2 regions of the Pantoea sp. nfd-35 genome follow, and region 2 is predicted to be linked to the other one. Evidence: riboswitches for the same ligand, from Rfam matches in the RefSeq annotation. Region 2 holds a riboswitch; the other holds the start of a gene.
The links. Region 2 has a riboswitch for thiamine pyrophosphate ahead of thiC (phosphomethylpyrimidine synthase ThiC). Riboswitches for the same ligand answer to the same signal wherever they lie in the genome.
Positions count from the first base shown of each region.

Region 1: another riboswitch for thiamine pyrophosphate. It lies ahead of thiM (hydroxyethylthiazole kinase); the one in region 2 lies ahead of thiC (phosphomethylpyrimidine synthase ThiC).

Region 1 covers NZ_CP122403.1:1,588,304-1,595,683, forward strand. The annotation lists gene P9J57_RS07440 (hypothetical protein) at 1-294, opposite strand, end outside; gene P9J57_RS07445 (lysozyme inhibitor LprI family protein) at 301-1,371, opposite strand; TPP riboswitch at 1,523-1,619, shown strand; gene thiM (hydroxyethylthiazole kinase) at 1,651-2,451, shown strand; gene thiD (bifunctional hydroxymethylpyrimidine kinase/phosphomethylpyrimidine kinase) at 2,438-3,238, shown strand; gene P9J57_RS07460 (GntR family transcriptional regulator) at 3,273-3,959, opposite strand; gene P9J57_RS07465 (mannitol dehydrogenase family protein) at 4,004-5,470, opposite strand; gene yegS (lipid kinase YegS) at 5,627-6,529, opposite strand; gene P9J57_RS07475 (hypothetical protein) at 6,590-6,721, shown strand; gene trhP (prephenate-dependent tRNA uridine(34) hydroxylase TrhP) at 6,760-7,380, opposite strand, start outside.
Region 2 covers NZ_CP122403.1:4,244,433-4,251,812, reverse strand. The annotation lists gene thiC (phosphomethylpyrimidine synthase ThiC) at 1-1,588, opposite strand, end outside; TPP riboswitch at 1,674-1,772, opposite strand; gene P9J57_RS19635 (Rsd/AlgQ family anti-sigma factor) at 1,953-2,456, opposite strand; gene nudC (NAD(+) diphosphatase) at 2,654-3,424, shown strand; gene hemE (uroporphyrinogen decarboxylase) at 3,465-4,535, shown strand; gene nfi (deoxyribonuclease V) at 4,535-5,203, shown strand; gene P9J57_RS19615 (YjaG family protein) at 5,266-5,856, shown strand; gene hupA (nucleoid-associated protein HU-alpha) at 6,045-6,317, shown strand; gene P9J57_RS19605 (DUF1481 domain-containing protein) at 6,386-7,048, shown strand; gene purD (phosphoribosylamine--glycine ligase) at 7,085-7,380, opposite strand, start outside.

The DNA.
Region 1 (7,380 bases), 1.8 Mb from region 2:
CTTGATATAGTTAAACTCTGTGACAGAAAGGAACACTAAGCCAGCGAAAATGAATGGCAGGGAAATAACTTTCGCGACATCTTTCCAACGGCGTTCCCAAATAGATGCAACAAGTTCGCATATTAACCACATTGCCCAACTTATTAATATTAAAGTGCCCCCTATTAAAGAAAAGATAAATGTACCAGAAGACACAGATGTATAAGCCATAATCATCAGAAGTGCAATAATCACAATCAGCGGTAAGCTAATTAAGCCTTTGATATTAGATGGCGCTTCATCGTCTTTTAACATTTTTTATTACTCATCATCGGTAATGTTATTTAGCAGGATCGTGATTGAACGTCTGGCTTCGCTATTCGCCGTATCCGCCGGCATGTTAAACGCATGTTGGTAGTAGTGTGCCAGCTCAATAAGGCTATTCTGGTAGCCTTCAGTATGCTGCTTGATAAACTGCTGTGCGTCGTCAGATAAGCTATTTTTTCCGTATTGGATGGACTTTAAAAACTTCATGCTGTGACTTAACGTGGCTGAAATTTCCGCCCGCGTAATGGCATAAATTGTAAAACGAATGGTCCCTGTGCTAACAGGGGTGGCATCTTCCGCCAGATGAATAAATTGCTTAAACAACGGCAGTGTGGGCTGAGTTTGTTCGCAGTCACTGATGGGGGTTCGGCTGTCAATTGCACCACCGGCCAGCGGTTCCAGCCAGACGATATTTTGTGGATGCCGTAAAAATGCCTCGCAGGGGATAATAAGTGATTCTGGATTATTTTCGGCAATGAGCCAGAGAAACATGCCGAAGTTGTTGGTATTTTCTGCTGCGCTTTCTGCATCAGGAATTTTATCTTCGAATATGTGGTTATCTGTTACTTCGAAAGCGGGTCGAATGAGTTCGGTGACCTTATTATGCCTGGTTGAACCTGCTGGAAGAGAAGTAAACTGATAAATCGCTTCGTATATGTTCACTAACTCGGGATTTATTTTACGAATTTGCTTAATGGCTTCGCCATGATGGGTATAAAGAACCATGACAGCGAGTTCAAAAAGCCGTTGATCGTAGTATCCTTCAATGCGTTTTTCTTGAGGGTCAGTGAGACACATTTTAGTCAGGTTTTTTAACCATTGCCGTTGTGCGGTAATGAGCCCCGAAGGTCCGGCCGTGGCGTTTTTTTTCGCGAGATCAAAAAAATGCGCCATTAACCGATCTTTTGCCGATAACGTCTGGCTCTGACAAATCACCTTTTCGATTGCGCTGGGATGCGCACATGAAAAACTGGGGGCGGCACTCGCCTGAAATGCCAGCATCAATCCTGACATGAGTAACGCCAGTTTTATAAAATATGCGACCAGGCTGAAGCCAGTTTTCATCAGGATACTCTGAGTAAATAATTGTTATCTCAAGAATAAGCCCAAGAAGGCGTGTTGAATATAAACCCGGATTAAACGATCTGATTTGATGCGGGCAAGGTTGCTTTGCCAGTGGCTCAACCTTATGCTGATGACGGGTAAAGTGAATTTACCTGACGACTCGGGGTGCCCTTCTTTGTGAAGGCTGAGAAAAACCCGTATTACCTGATCTGGATAATGCCAGCGTAGGGAAGTCTGATGCCTGACCGCATTCGCCTTCTTGTCCGCCGGTTGGGAGTTATGATGACACATCAACCGCAACACCTTTCTGATGCGCAATGCGCGCCCATTCTGCAACAGTTTCGCCGTCAGTCACCGCTGGTGCACTGTATGACCAACGATGTGGTGCAAACGCTAACCGCTAACGTTTTACTCGCCCTTAATGCCTCTCCGGCCATGGTTATCGACGCTGAAGAAGCGGCGCAGTTTAGCGCGGTTGCCGATGCGCTGCTTATCAATGTCGGTACGCTAACCCACGATCGTAAGCAAGCGATGCAGGCTGCGGTGCTTGCAGCAAATCAGGCGGGCACGCCCTGGACACTGGATCCGGTGGCGGTCGGCGCGCTGACGCTGCGCACCGTGTTTTGCAAGCAGCTGCTCGCGCAGTCGCCTGCAGTGGTGCGCGGCAATGCCTCAGAGATTCTGTCGCTGGCGCAGCAGGCAGCAGGCGGACGCGGTGTTGACAGCCTGCATTCGGCCGAAGCCGCGCTGCAGGCTGCCCAACAGCTGGCAAAAGCTTTTGATACCTGTGTCGTCGTGACCGGCGAAGTAGACTATGTCACCGATGGGCAGCGCACCTGGGCGATTACGGGCGGTTCGCCGTTAATGACGCGGGTGGTCGGCACCGGCTGTGCGCTTTCAGCGGTGGTTGCGGCCTTTGCCTGTTTGCCAGGTGACCGACTGATCAACATCGCCTGCGCCTGTCGGGTGATGGCGCTGGCTGGAGAAAAGGCCGCGCAGGATGCAGATGGACCGGGTAGCTTTGCGCCTGCTTTCCTGGATGCACTCTGGACGCTGGAGGCACCTGATGAAACGCATTAATGCCCTGACGATTGCAGGGACCGATCCCAGCGGCGGGGCCGGTATCCAGGCCGATCTGAAAACCTTCTCTGCACTGGGCGCGTACGGTACCAGTGTGATCACGGCGCTGGTGGCGCAGAATACCTGCGGCGTGCAGTCGGTATACCGCGTTGCGCCAGAGTTTGTGACCGCCCAGCTGGACTCGGTGCTGGATGATGTGCGCATCGACAGTGCGAAGATTGGCATGCTGTCTGAAACAGAAATTGTCGAGCGGGTGGCCCATGGCCTGCAGCGGCGGGAAATTCCCTTTGTGGTGCTGGATACGGTGATGGTGGCTAAAAGCGGCGATGCCCTGCTGAATCCGGATGCGATTGCCTGTGTGCGAGATCGTTTATTGCCACAGGTGTCATTGATTACGCCAAACCTGCCCGAAGCCGCTGCACTGCTGGGATGCCAGGTTGCCCTCAATGAAGATGAGATGCTCACCCAGGGCGAAGCGCTACTGGCGCTGGGTTGCCAGGCAGTGCTGATGAAAGGCGGTCATCTCGATGGTGATGAAAGCCCGGACTGGCTGCTAACTCGGGCAGGGCGTCAGCGCTTTAGCAGCGTGCGGGTAAACACGCGTCATACGCACGGCACTGGCTGTACACTGTCCGCCGCGCTCGCGGCCTTACGTCCCCGGCATGACAGCTGGGAAGCGACGATCAGTGAAGCGAAAGCCTGGCTGCAGCAGGCATTACTGGCGGCAGATTCGCTGGAAGTGGGCAACGGGATTGGGCCGGTGCACCATTTCCATCAGTGGTGGTAGCCCATCGTGTTTCGCCTTGCAGACTGGCAAGGCGTTAATCCTCTTCAAACCAGGCGCTGTTTTGCTTGATGACTGGGGTGATCGAAAACATCATGGCCTGCAAATGATGGCGCAACGCCGCCTCAGCCTTGACGGGATCGTTTGCCTTCAGCGCCGCAAAAATAGCATCATGCTGTTCTATCAGGGTTTCGGCGGGCGCAACGTCATTCAGGGTTAAATAGCGTACCCGATCCATGGTGGCTTTGATGTTTTCAACCGTTTCCCACGCCAGCGGACAGCCGATGCTCTCAGCGATGAGGCGATGAAACTCATCGTCCAGGCTTAAGAACATCTGGCTATCGCCACGGGCAGCGGTGATGCGTTGCAGTTGCAGGTTATGCTCCAGCGCCATCAGCCCTGACTCTTCGATTTCCTCAGCAGCGCGACGGACCACGGCAATCTCCACGGCCTCACGAATGAAACGACCATCTTCGACCCGTTTAGCCGAGATCCTGCGCACAAAGGTGCCGCGCTGCGGCAGGATCTGAACCAGACCGGCCTCCGCGAGCTTGATAAAGGCTTCCCGCACCGGCTGACGTGAGAGGTTGAACCGGGCGGAAACCTCTTTTTCCGAGAGCAGTGCGCCCGGCTGAATTACGCACGTCACGATATCGCGGCGCAGATAGCGGTAAACCTGCTGATTCACCGGTTCGCTGGTGGTAATGGTGTAAGAAAGTGTCATATCGCTGTCCGTTTTATCTTCGGCCTGGGCATCAGGCGATCGCATCAGACCTCAGGACCGGCAATGGCCTGCTGGACGCTGGCACGGGCTCCCTGAGCGGCAAGCTGCAGGTAACAGGCGGTAAGTTGTTTCACCAGCGCATCGTTTTTAGCAAGATCGTCGCCAAATACCCTGCTGATGTTGAGTAACGCCCGCACGCGAGCTTCACCGTCATCACTTTCCGCTACGCAAGTGGCCAGTTGTGCGTTCAGCGGATCGCGGATCTCGATGGGCTCGCCTTTTTCGTCCACTGCGCTGACATAGCGCATCCAGGCCGCGATGCCCAGCAGCAGCAAGGGACACGGCGTGCCGTGGTCCAGATGCCAACGCAGGCTGTCGAGAAAGCGCTGGGGCAGCTTCTGGGTCCCGTCGGTCGCAATCTGATAAGTCCGATGCTTAATCGCCCGATTGGCAAAGCGGGCGATAAGCGCATCGGCATAGGCGGATAAATCGACATCCTGAATGGTCAGCGTAGGAGCCTGCTCATTGACCATCAGCGCCCGTGCCGCTGCGCGAAACGCGTCATCAGCCATACAGTCGCTGATGTGTTCGTAACCGGCAAGATAGCCAAGGTAAGCTAAAAACGAATGGCTGCCATTGAGCATGCGCAACTTCATCTGCTCAAACGGTAGAACATCCTGCACCAGTTGAGCGCCCGCTTTATCCCAGTCCGGTCGGCCGCTGACAAAATGGTCCTCGATCACCCACTGAAAAAAAGGTTCAGCTTCAACGGCGACCGGATCCCGTGAACCGATGCGCTGTTGCAGGGCGTCAAATGCCGCGTCATTCATGGCGGGCACGATACGGTCCACCATGGTGGAGGGAAAGGTGAGGTTCTGTTGGATATAGTCAGCCAGGGAGGCATCGTAGTGCCGGGCCAGCTGCATCACGACATTACGGGTTACGCGGCCGTTTTCTGGCATATTGTCGCAGGACATCACGCTAAATGGCGCGACTCCCCGTTCACGGCGGCGGCGGATTGCCGCGACAATCAGACCCGGCAGAGAGTGCGGCTGGTCCGGCTGCGCCAGATCGTGCTGAATATCCGCGTGCTGAACGTCAAGGTCGCCGCTGGCGGGCAGATGACAGTAGCCTTTCTCTGTCACGGTCATTGATACAATCGCCACGTCAGGCTGACACAGCGCCTCAATGACGGCCTCGATACCGTCCGTTTTGCCATGCAACGCAGACGTGATAATGCCGATTACACGGGTTTCTACAGCATCGTCGCTCTTTTCTGTCAGCGTGTAGAGCAGGTCCTGTTCCCGCAGCGCCTGAATAAGAGCGCCGCTGTTCAAATTCACCTCGCAGTAACCCCAGTCGCTGCCCAGTTCAGCCAGCTTATCGCTACATAACGCCTGGTGGGCGCGATGAAAGGCACCAAACCCGATGTGTATCATTCGGGTTTTAAGCTGGCTACGGTCGTAGGCGGGGCGCTTAACATCAGCGGGAAGGTGGTCAGTTTGCAGCATCATGCATCCTTGTGGCGGAGGGAGCGACAGGCCATTCCGGCGGTAAGGATGAAAAATTACGCGCCCCGCGACTACCATACAAGTTGGCGTGACGAAATTGTGAATGCAATCACGAACTGTTTACATCTAAGCCGGGAGTCTTCACTCCCGGTTAACTTAGCTCAGCAACGCGCACTGCGGTGGCAGGCGACAGCTTAGCGCACCTGGCATAACATCAATCGTAAACTCCTGTCCGGACAGCGGTTCGCCATCAAGATTAAACGTCATCTCATGCGATGAGCGGATCGTCAGGGACGATAGACGGGTGGAAATAATACTGGGATTGTCCTCATCGCCGCCGGTCAGTGAGTGCAGCAGGGTAGGCAGTAACTCCTGCGCCGTGACCACGCTGATGTCGAGCAGGCCGTCGTTGATCAACGCAGCGGGACACAAACGCTGACCGCCGCCAGCCTGACGGCCGTTACCAATGCCAATGACCAGCGCATCGCCCTGCCAGCTAAAATCAGGTCCGGTGATTTCACAGCTGTCGGGCTTGAGTGTATCCATGCGCATCAGCCCGTGAATGAAGTAGGAAACGCCACCCAAGGCCGACTTCAGTTTTTCCGGCGTTTCAGTGGTAATACGTGTACCGAAGCCGCCGGTCGCCATGTTGATAAAGTAGTGATGCTGATTCACCCGGGCCAGGTCGATATCGTAGGCTTTGCCCTGAATCGCCAGACGCAGCGCAGGCTCGATTTCTTCAGGAATGCCGACGCTGGTCGCAAAATCGTTGGCCGTCCCCAGGGGAATAATGCCTAAGACAGGACGGTCGGCGACGTTGACGGACGCCAGGGCGGTGGCGATTTCATTGACGGTGCCATCGCCGCCGCCTGCCACCACGGTTTCAGCCTGTAATTCCAGGGCTTCTTCGACGTAGCGCTCGCCGTCGCCTTTTTCATACGTCACGCGCACGGCAATGTTGTAGCCCTCATCGCGCAGCTTAGTGACCGCTTCACGTAGATCATCATTGCCTGCGCCTTTACCGTTCAGGATCAGCAGCGTAAGCGATTGTTTGTCCATTATCTGTTCCTTGGAGATCTAAAGCGTAGTGAGTGGTTATAGCATAGCCGGAGAAGAAAAATGATTGGCGAAAAGGAGAAAAAAGAAAACCCGCACGGGGGAGCCGGGCGGGTGAATGAGGTGGATCCAGTTACAGCTGCTGATAATTGTTACTCATTGGTAGCAGGCAGCACTATAGAACAGCAAAATTAAGCCGTCTGTGATCCTACTCTTGCTTTTGTCAAAATGTGTCAAGCTGGCACGCGCGTGGCGTGCGGATCGCGTGTATCCTGACCCGCAGTAAAGTTGCGCAGCAGCAACGCAAATTGCAGGTCAACATCAGGCGGCACCTTCATCCAGACGCGATGTCCGTCTCCCGGCGCCACCTCCGTCGGCTCGCCCCGGCTGTTTTGCAGGGCATCCAGCGTACAAATCAGGTTGCCGGCGGGCGTCATGATCTCCAGGCTGTCGTGCAGGGCAAATTTATTTTTCACCACCACTTCCGCCCAGCCATCACGCAGCTCGCCGCTGAATTCGCCGACAAACTGCTGACGTTCCGAGATGGAATAGCCGTTCTGGTAATTCTGGTAGCTGTCATGGGTATGACGGCGTAAAAAGCCTTCGGTGTAGCCGCGATGCGCCAGGCCCTCCAGCGTTTCCAGCAGAGCGGGATTAAAGGGTTTGCCCTCGGCGGCATCGTCAATGGCTTTGCGATAGACCTGAGCGGTGCGAGCGCAGTAATAGTAGGATTTGGTCCGGCCTTCAATTTTTAATGAGTGAACGCCCATCTGGCTGAGCCGTTCAACATGCGCCACGGCACGCAAGTCTTTCGAATTCATAATGTAGGTGCCGTGCTCATCCTCAAAGGCACT
Region 2 (7,380 bases):
CCTTGGCCAGATCGGCTGCGTGCGCGGCGATCTTGTACGTGATTAAGCCCTGTTTAACATCTTCCTTGTTTGGCAGACCTAAATGCTCTTTGGGCGTGACGTAGCACAGCATGGCGCAGCCGAACCAGCCAATCATCGCGGCACCAATGCCGGAGGTAAAGTGATCGTAACCCGGAGCAATATCAGTGGTGAGGGGGCCCAGAGTGTAAAACGGCGCTTCATGGCAATGTTCCAGTTGTTCGGTCATGTTGCGACGGATCATTTGCATGGGAATATGGCCGGGGCCCTCAATCATCACCTGCACGTCGTATTCCCAGGCAATTTTCGTCAGCTCACCTAAGGTGTGCAGTTCCGCAAACTGCGCTTCGTCATTGGCATCCTGAATCGATCCCGGACGCAGGCCGTCACCTAATGATAATGAGATGTCGTAGGCCGCACAAATTTCACAGATGTCGCGGAAGTGCTCATACAGGAAGCTCTCTCTGTGATGCGACAGGCACCACTTCGCCATAATGGAACCACCACGCGAGACAATCCCAGTCAGGCGCTTCGCGGTCATGGGCACGTAGCGCAGCAGCACGCCTGCATGAATCGTAAAATAATCCACACCCTGCTCGGCCTGTTCCAGCAATGTGTCGCGGAAAATTTCCCAGTTCAGATCTTCTGCCACACCGTTAACTTTCTCAAGCGCCTGATAGATCGGTACCGTACCGATAGGCACCGGGCTGTTACGCAAAATCCATTCACGGGTTTCGTGGATATAGCGGCCGGTGGAAAGATCCATGACGGTATCGGCGCCCCAACGCGTTGACCACACCAGCTTTTCAACCTCTTCTTCAATCGAGGAGGTCACGGCTGAGTTGCCGATATTGGCATTCACTTTCACCAGAAAGTTACGCCCGATGATCATGGGTTCGGATTCGGGATGGTTAATATTTGCCGGAATAATAGCGCGCCCGGCAGCCACTTCCTGACGCACAAACTCAGGGGTAATATTTTCTGGCAGATGGGCGCCAAAGCTGTGCCCCGGATGCTGCTGCAGCAGCACCTCGCCGCGGATGCGTTCCCGGCCCATATTTTCCCGCAGCGCGATAAACTCCATCTCCGGCGTAATTATGCCCCGACGAGCATAATGGAGCTGGGTAACGCAGTGGCCTGCCTTCGCACGGCGTGGTGTGGGCAGGTGTTCAAAACGCAAGTGATCCAGGCCGTCATCGGCCAGCCGCTGTTGCGTGTAGGCAGAGCTGATTTGCACCAGATTTTCGCTGTCATTCCGCTCTTCAATCCAGCGCGCCCGCAGTTTATCCAGCCCCCGATGCACGTCGATTTGTGCGGCGGGATCGCCATAGGCACCGGCCGTATCGTAAACCGGAACGGGCTCATTCTCCTCATAAACCGGCGCTTCTTTACTGCCGCTGGTCAGGGTAGGGCTGAGTTGAATTTCCCGCATTGGGACACGGATATCATCGCGGCTGCCGGTAAGCCAGATACGTTTTGAATTAGGGAAGGCGCTGCCGCCCTGAAGAGAGTCAATGAATTCCTGTGCCTGAGCACGTTGTTCGCGACGGGTCGTTTTAGCAGTAGACATAGCAATATTCCAGTAAGAGGGAAGGTTGCTTGTCCGGAGTTCGGAAGGAGTAACGGCACTGCTGACACCATTCGGTGGCGTACCGTATAAATTTACTCTTGTTCCCTTCGCAGGTTCTAACCTGATCAGGTTCCGCGGATCCCGAATTAACGGTCTCAGCCCTTAGGCACTCCGACAAGATGAGGTTTCAACGATTTCGCTACGGCGCCCGATCGGCTTCACCCCGGAAAAAGGGATAGCATGAACAGCGCCCGTAGATGACGTATCAACCGTAAACACCGACTACGTTCGGCGTTAAACGTAAAGCCCACTCAGCATAAGGGGGCTTTTGGCTAATCACAAGTCTTTTACAATCGATTAGGTTTTAGGCGGGGCGGGCAATTTCGCTGTCGTTAGCCACGGGCGGGGTTAGGTGATTATCCCATGCCATCTGGATGAGTTTGTCCTCAAGCGTAAAGCGTCCTTCCAGGGCTTCTCCGACCTCCGATAGCGCATTCTGAAAGGTGACGTAGTTATCGTCATCAATCGCCTGCTGCAGGTGTCCGTCATACAGCTTCATCAGTTGTTCGGTGTTGGCTTCCAGCGAGGGATAAATCTGCGTTGCTGCCAACAGCGGACTGGTACCGTCCATTTCTCCGATCAGGCGTTGATAGAGGCTGAAGTGGCCGGATGAAAGGTAATCGACCAGATTATGGCAAAAGTTATCAAGTGCCTGTTCATCCAGACGCGTCAGTGCCTCTTTCTTTGGCTTGATACCGACCAAATGGTAATAAGAAACCAGTAACTGGCGGCGAGCGGCCAGCCATGAATCGACCAGTTCATTACTGCCACCTACGCGTTTGGTCAGAACGTCTAACTGGTTGAGCATAGTTAACTCCGTATGAGTTATGCACCTTCATATTTCAGATTAGCGATGCGTCAAGTGCGCTTGTTTTCCACGAGCCTGCCGGGGAGAAATAAGCGTGTTGCCGTCTTGCAACCAGAATTATTTGGGTATAGTTGTTCATCTACACACTTAACATCGGGACTTCAGCGTGCGGGTTGACGCTAAGGATGACGAAATAAATGCAATGCGAAATTTCAAGCGTAGACGCTGGATGGTGGATTGTCAGCAGTGAACAAAAAATTTGGTTACCGCAAGGAGACCTGCCTCACGGTAATGCGCAGCATTTTGGCCTGACGGGTCATCAGGGGCGCGTAATTGGCGAATGGCAGGGGGAGAATGTCTGGCTGATTTGCGAAACACGTTCGGAGGATATGCTGTCTTTGCGGCAGTTACTTAACGAAGATCCGGGACTGTTTCAGTTGGCAGGGCGCGGTGTACAGCTGGCCGAATTTTATCGCTCTCACCGCTGGTGTGGCTACTGCGGCCATGAGATGCACGCCAGCAAGCGTGAATTTGCCTGCCTGTGCAGCCACTGCCGTGAACGCTACTATCCACAGATTGCGCCCTGCATTATCGTCGCCATTCGCCGGGGGGACGAGATCCTGTTGGCTAACCATGCGCGCCAGCGTAATAACATTTACACTGTGCTGGCCGGTTTCGTCGAAGTCGGCGAAACCATTGAACAGGCCGTCGCGCGCGAGGTAATGGAAGAGAGCAACGTGCGTGTGAAGAATGTCCGCTATGTTACCTCGCAGCCCTGGCCTTTCCCGCAGTCTCTGATGATGGCGTTTATGGCGGAATATGATGGCGGCGAGTTACAACATGACGGCAAAGAGCTGCTGGACGCCGGATGGTTCCGCTTTGATGCGCTGCCTTTACTGCCGCCGCCCGGTACCGTCGCCCGTCGATTAATTGAAGATACGGTGGCCCTCTGCCGCGCTGAGGCGTGAGAGTGCTACACTACTCGCTTGATACCGAGAGAGTCCTGAGATGAGTGAACTGAAGAACGACCGTTATTTGCGCGCCCTGTTACGCCAGCCTGTAGATGTCACCCCCGTATGGATGATGCGGCAAGCCGGGCGTTATTTGCCGGAATATAAAGCGACGCGCGCCCAGGCAGGCGATTTTATGTCGCTGTGCAAAAATGCCGAACTGGCCTGCGAAGTCACCCTGCAACCCCTGCGTCGCTTTAAGCTGGATGCGGCGATCCTCTTCAGTGATATTCTCACCATCCCTGATGCGATGGGGCTGGGTTTATACTTCGAAACAGGCGAAGGCCCGTGCTTCTCCAACCCGATTACCTGCCGTGCTGATGTTGATCGCCTGCCGGTGCCCGATCCTGAACAGGAGCTGGGTTACGTGATGAATGCGGTACGCACCATCCGTAAAAACCTCAACGGCGAAGTACCATTGATTGGCTTCTCAGGCAGCCCCTGGACGCTGGCGACCTATATGGTTGAAGGGGGAAGCAGCAAAGCCTTCACTAAGATCAAAAAAATGATGTATGCCGAGCCTGCCACGCTGCACGCCATGCTGGATAAGCTGGCCGACAGTGTCATCCTCTATCTTAATGCCCAGATCCGCGCCGGTGCGCAGTCGGTGATGGTCTTTGACACCTGGGGCGGCGTGTTAACCGGGAACGACTATCGTGAGTTCTCGCTTTACTACATGCATAAAATTGTCGACAGCGTGCTTCATGAGAACGAAGGCCGTCGTGTACCCATCACCTTGTTTACCAAGAATGGTGGTCAGTGGCTGGAAGCCATTGCTGAAACGGGCTGTGATGCACTAGGTCTGGACTGGACTATCGATATCAGTGAAGCCCGCCGCCGTGTCGGCCACAAAGTTGCTTTGCAGGGCAATATGGATCCTTCCATGCTCTATGCACCCCCGGCGCGAATTGAGCAGGAAGTGGCAACGATTCTGGAAGGATTCGGCCAGGGTGAAGGCCACGTTTTCAATCTGGGACACGGCATCCATCAGGATGTTCCACCCGAGCATGCCGGCGTATTTGTTGAGGCGGTGCACCGTCTGTCACGCCAGTATCATTCGGCGTCATAATGGATATCGCCGCTCTTCGCGCGGAGCAACGCCAACGGGCCGCAGAAGTCGTACGGCAGGATGATTTTGACGTGCTGCCGCCACGCTTTATTGGTGGCGCAGACGTCGGTTTTGAGCAGGAAGGCGCAGTGACGCGTGCGGCACTGGTTATTCTTGAATATCCGTCCATGAAGCTGGTGGAATATCGCATCGCGCGCATTGATACCACCATGCCTTACATTCCGGGCTTTCTCTCTTTCCGTGAGTATCCGGCCCTGCTGGCGGCCTGGGACATGCTGGAGCAGAAGCCCGATCTGCTATTTGTCGATGGTCATGGTATCTCACATCCGCGCCGGCTTGGTGTCGCGTCGCATTTTGGGTTGATGGTGGATGTTCCCACTATCGGTGTTGCGAAAAAGCGTCTGTGCGGGCACGTTGAGGCGCTGGATGAAACGCCCGGCAGTCGGCAGCCGTTGATGGATAAAGGAGAACAAATTGGCTGGGTATGGCGCAGCAAGGCACGCTGTAACCCGCTGTTTGTTGCCACCGGACACCGCGTCAGTCTGGACAGCGCTCTGGAATGGGTAGAAAAGTGCACACAGGGCTACCGTTTACCGGAGCCCACGCGCTGGGCGGATGCTGTGGCATCTCGCCGACCCGCATTTCTGCGCTGGCAAAGCGCGCTTTAACACTGTTTGTATGGCGCTTTTGGGTTACACTGCCGCCAGCGAAACGAATAAGAGCTCTGTGTATGTTACAAAACCCTGTACATCTGCGTCTGGCAAAGCTGGAAAGCTGGCAACACCTGACGTTTATGGCTTGCCTGTGCGAGCGCATGTATCCCAACTACGTGGCTTTTTGCCAGCAAACCGAGTTTGCCGATCCTGCACTTTACCGCCGTATTCTGGATCTGATTTGGGAAACGCTGACGGTTAAAGATGCGAAGATCAATTTTGACAGCCAGCTGGAAAAGCTTGAAGCGGCGATTCCCGATGGCGATGCGTTTGAGGTTTACGGTGTCTATCCGGCCATCGATGCCTGCGTGGCATTGAGTGAAGTGCTGCATTCGCAGTTAAGCGGTGAAACGCTTGAACATGCGATTGAAGTCAGCAAGACCTCGATCACCACCGTTGCCATCCTGGAAATGACTCACGAAGGTCGCGAAATGACCGATGAAGAGCTACGAGAAAATCAGGCTGTCATCGACGAATGGGACCTGCAATGGGAGATTTTTCGCCTGCTCGCGGATTGTGAAGAGCGAGACCTCGAATTGATAAAAGGTCTGCGATCTGACCTGCGTGAGGCGGGAATTAGTAACATCGGTATAAAAATTCAGCAATAAGGCGAGAAAACGTGACTTCAGGCCTTAATTAGCGCGCCTGGAGGCTTCACATCAGCCCCCAGTCTGGTCTACATTTGGGGGGCTGAAAATTGTGGCTATCGGTGCGTGCAGGCTGAAGAGTGCCCGAAGCTGGCTTTTCCCTCGCACTCGTTGCTTAGCAAGCGATAAATACACTTTAAGGATAACTTATGAACAAGACTCAACTGATTGATGTGATCGCAGAAAAAGCTGACCTGTCTAAAACCCAGGCCAAGGCAGCGCTGGAATCTACTCTGGCTGCAATCACTGAGTCTCTGAAAGAGGGTGATGCTGTACAACTGGTTGGTTTTGGTACTTTTAAAGTGAACCACCGCGCTGAGCGTACCGGTCGTAACCCACAGACTGGCAAAGAAATCAAAATCGCTGCGGCAAACGTACCTGCATTCGTGTCTGGTAAAGCTCTGAAAGACGCCGTTAAGTAAGACGTCGCACTGCGGTAACGTTTTAAAACAGGGGCGATTTCGCCCCTTTTGTTTAGGGGCCAGCCACCATGACTACGCTGTTTCAGCGATTATCAGCCCTGCTTCTCTCCTCTTTTCTCATTGGGTGTAGTTCAACGCCCGACATTCCGGCTTTCTCGGCCAGCGGTTATCTCGCCGATCGCGGCAGTGTTCGTATCTGGCGCAAGAATACCGATCATCACTCGGTACATATTCGTACGCTCTATAATCCGTTCAACAGCGAAAAAAGTGAAATTACGGACTATCGCTGGCTCGGCGATGATCTGATCAGCGTGGAACGCCAGGTGAAAGGCGAAAAGCCAGACGACGTTACGCTACGCTTTGATCAAGGCGGCAATCTCAATTTTATGCAGCGCCAGCTCGCGACGCGCCGTGAGGCAGTCAGTCCGGATGCGGTTGAGCTTTACAAGTTTGATGCACAACGTATGCGTGAAGTCAGCGATGCGCTGTTAAGTGGGCGGGTGTTTCTGAAACAAGGACACTGGTCAGGTGGAAGCGTTGTGACAACCTGTGAGGGCCAGCAGGTGACGCCGGCTTTCGACAGTTATGCACTGCAGACGCTTACGCACTACCGCCGTGATAAGGCGGAACCCTTGATGATTTCATGGCTGGAAGCGCCTGAAGGCGTGCAGTTGCTGCGTGTGACTCAAAAAGATGAATGCGCGGATGCGCCGGATGAGGCGAATTTCTGAGGCAATAAAAAGGGGCACTGGGTGCCCCTTTGATCATTATTTACGGTTAATGGCACGATAGCCGATGTCGCGTCGGCAGAAACTGCCTTGCCAGGAAATCGGCTTAGCCAGTTCGTAAGCCCGTTTCTGTGCGGCAGCAACATCATCGCCTAGCGCGGTGACGCAAAGAACCCGCCCACCGTTCGTCAAAACCCGATCCTCTTCAAGGCGCGTCCCGGCGTGGAAAACTTTGCCGTCGGCAACCTCTTCCAGCGGCAGACCGTGAATCTGATCGCCGTTATTGTAAGAGCCGGGATAGCCCCCGGCTGCCAGCACCAAGCCCAGTGAAGGGC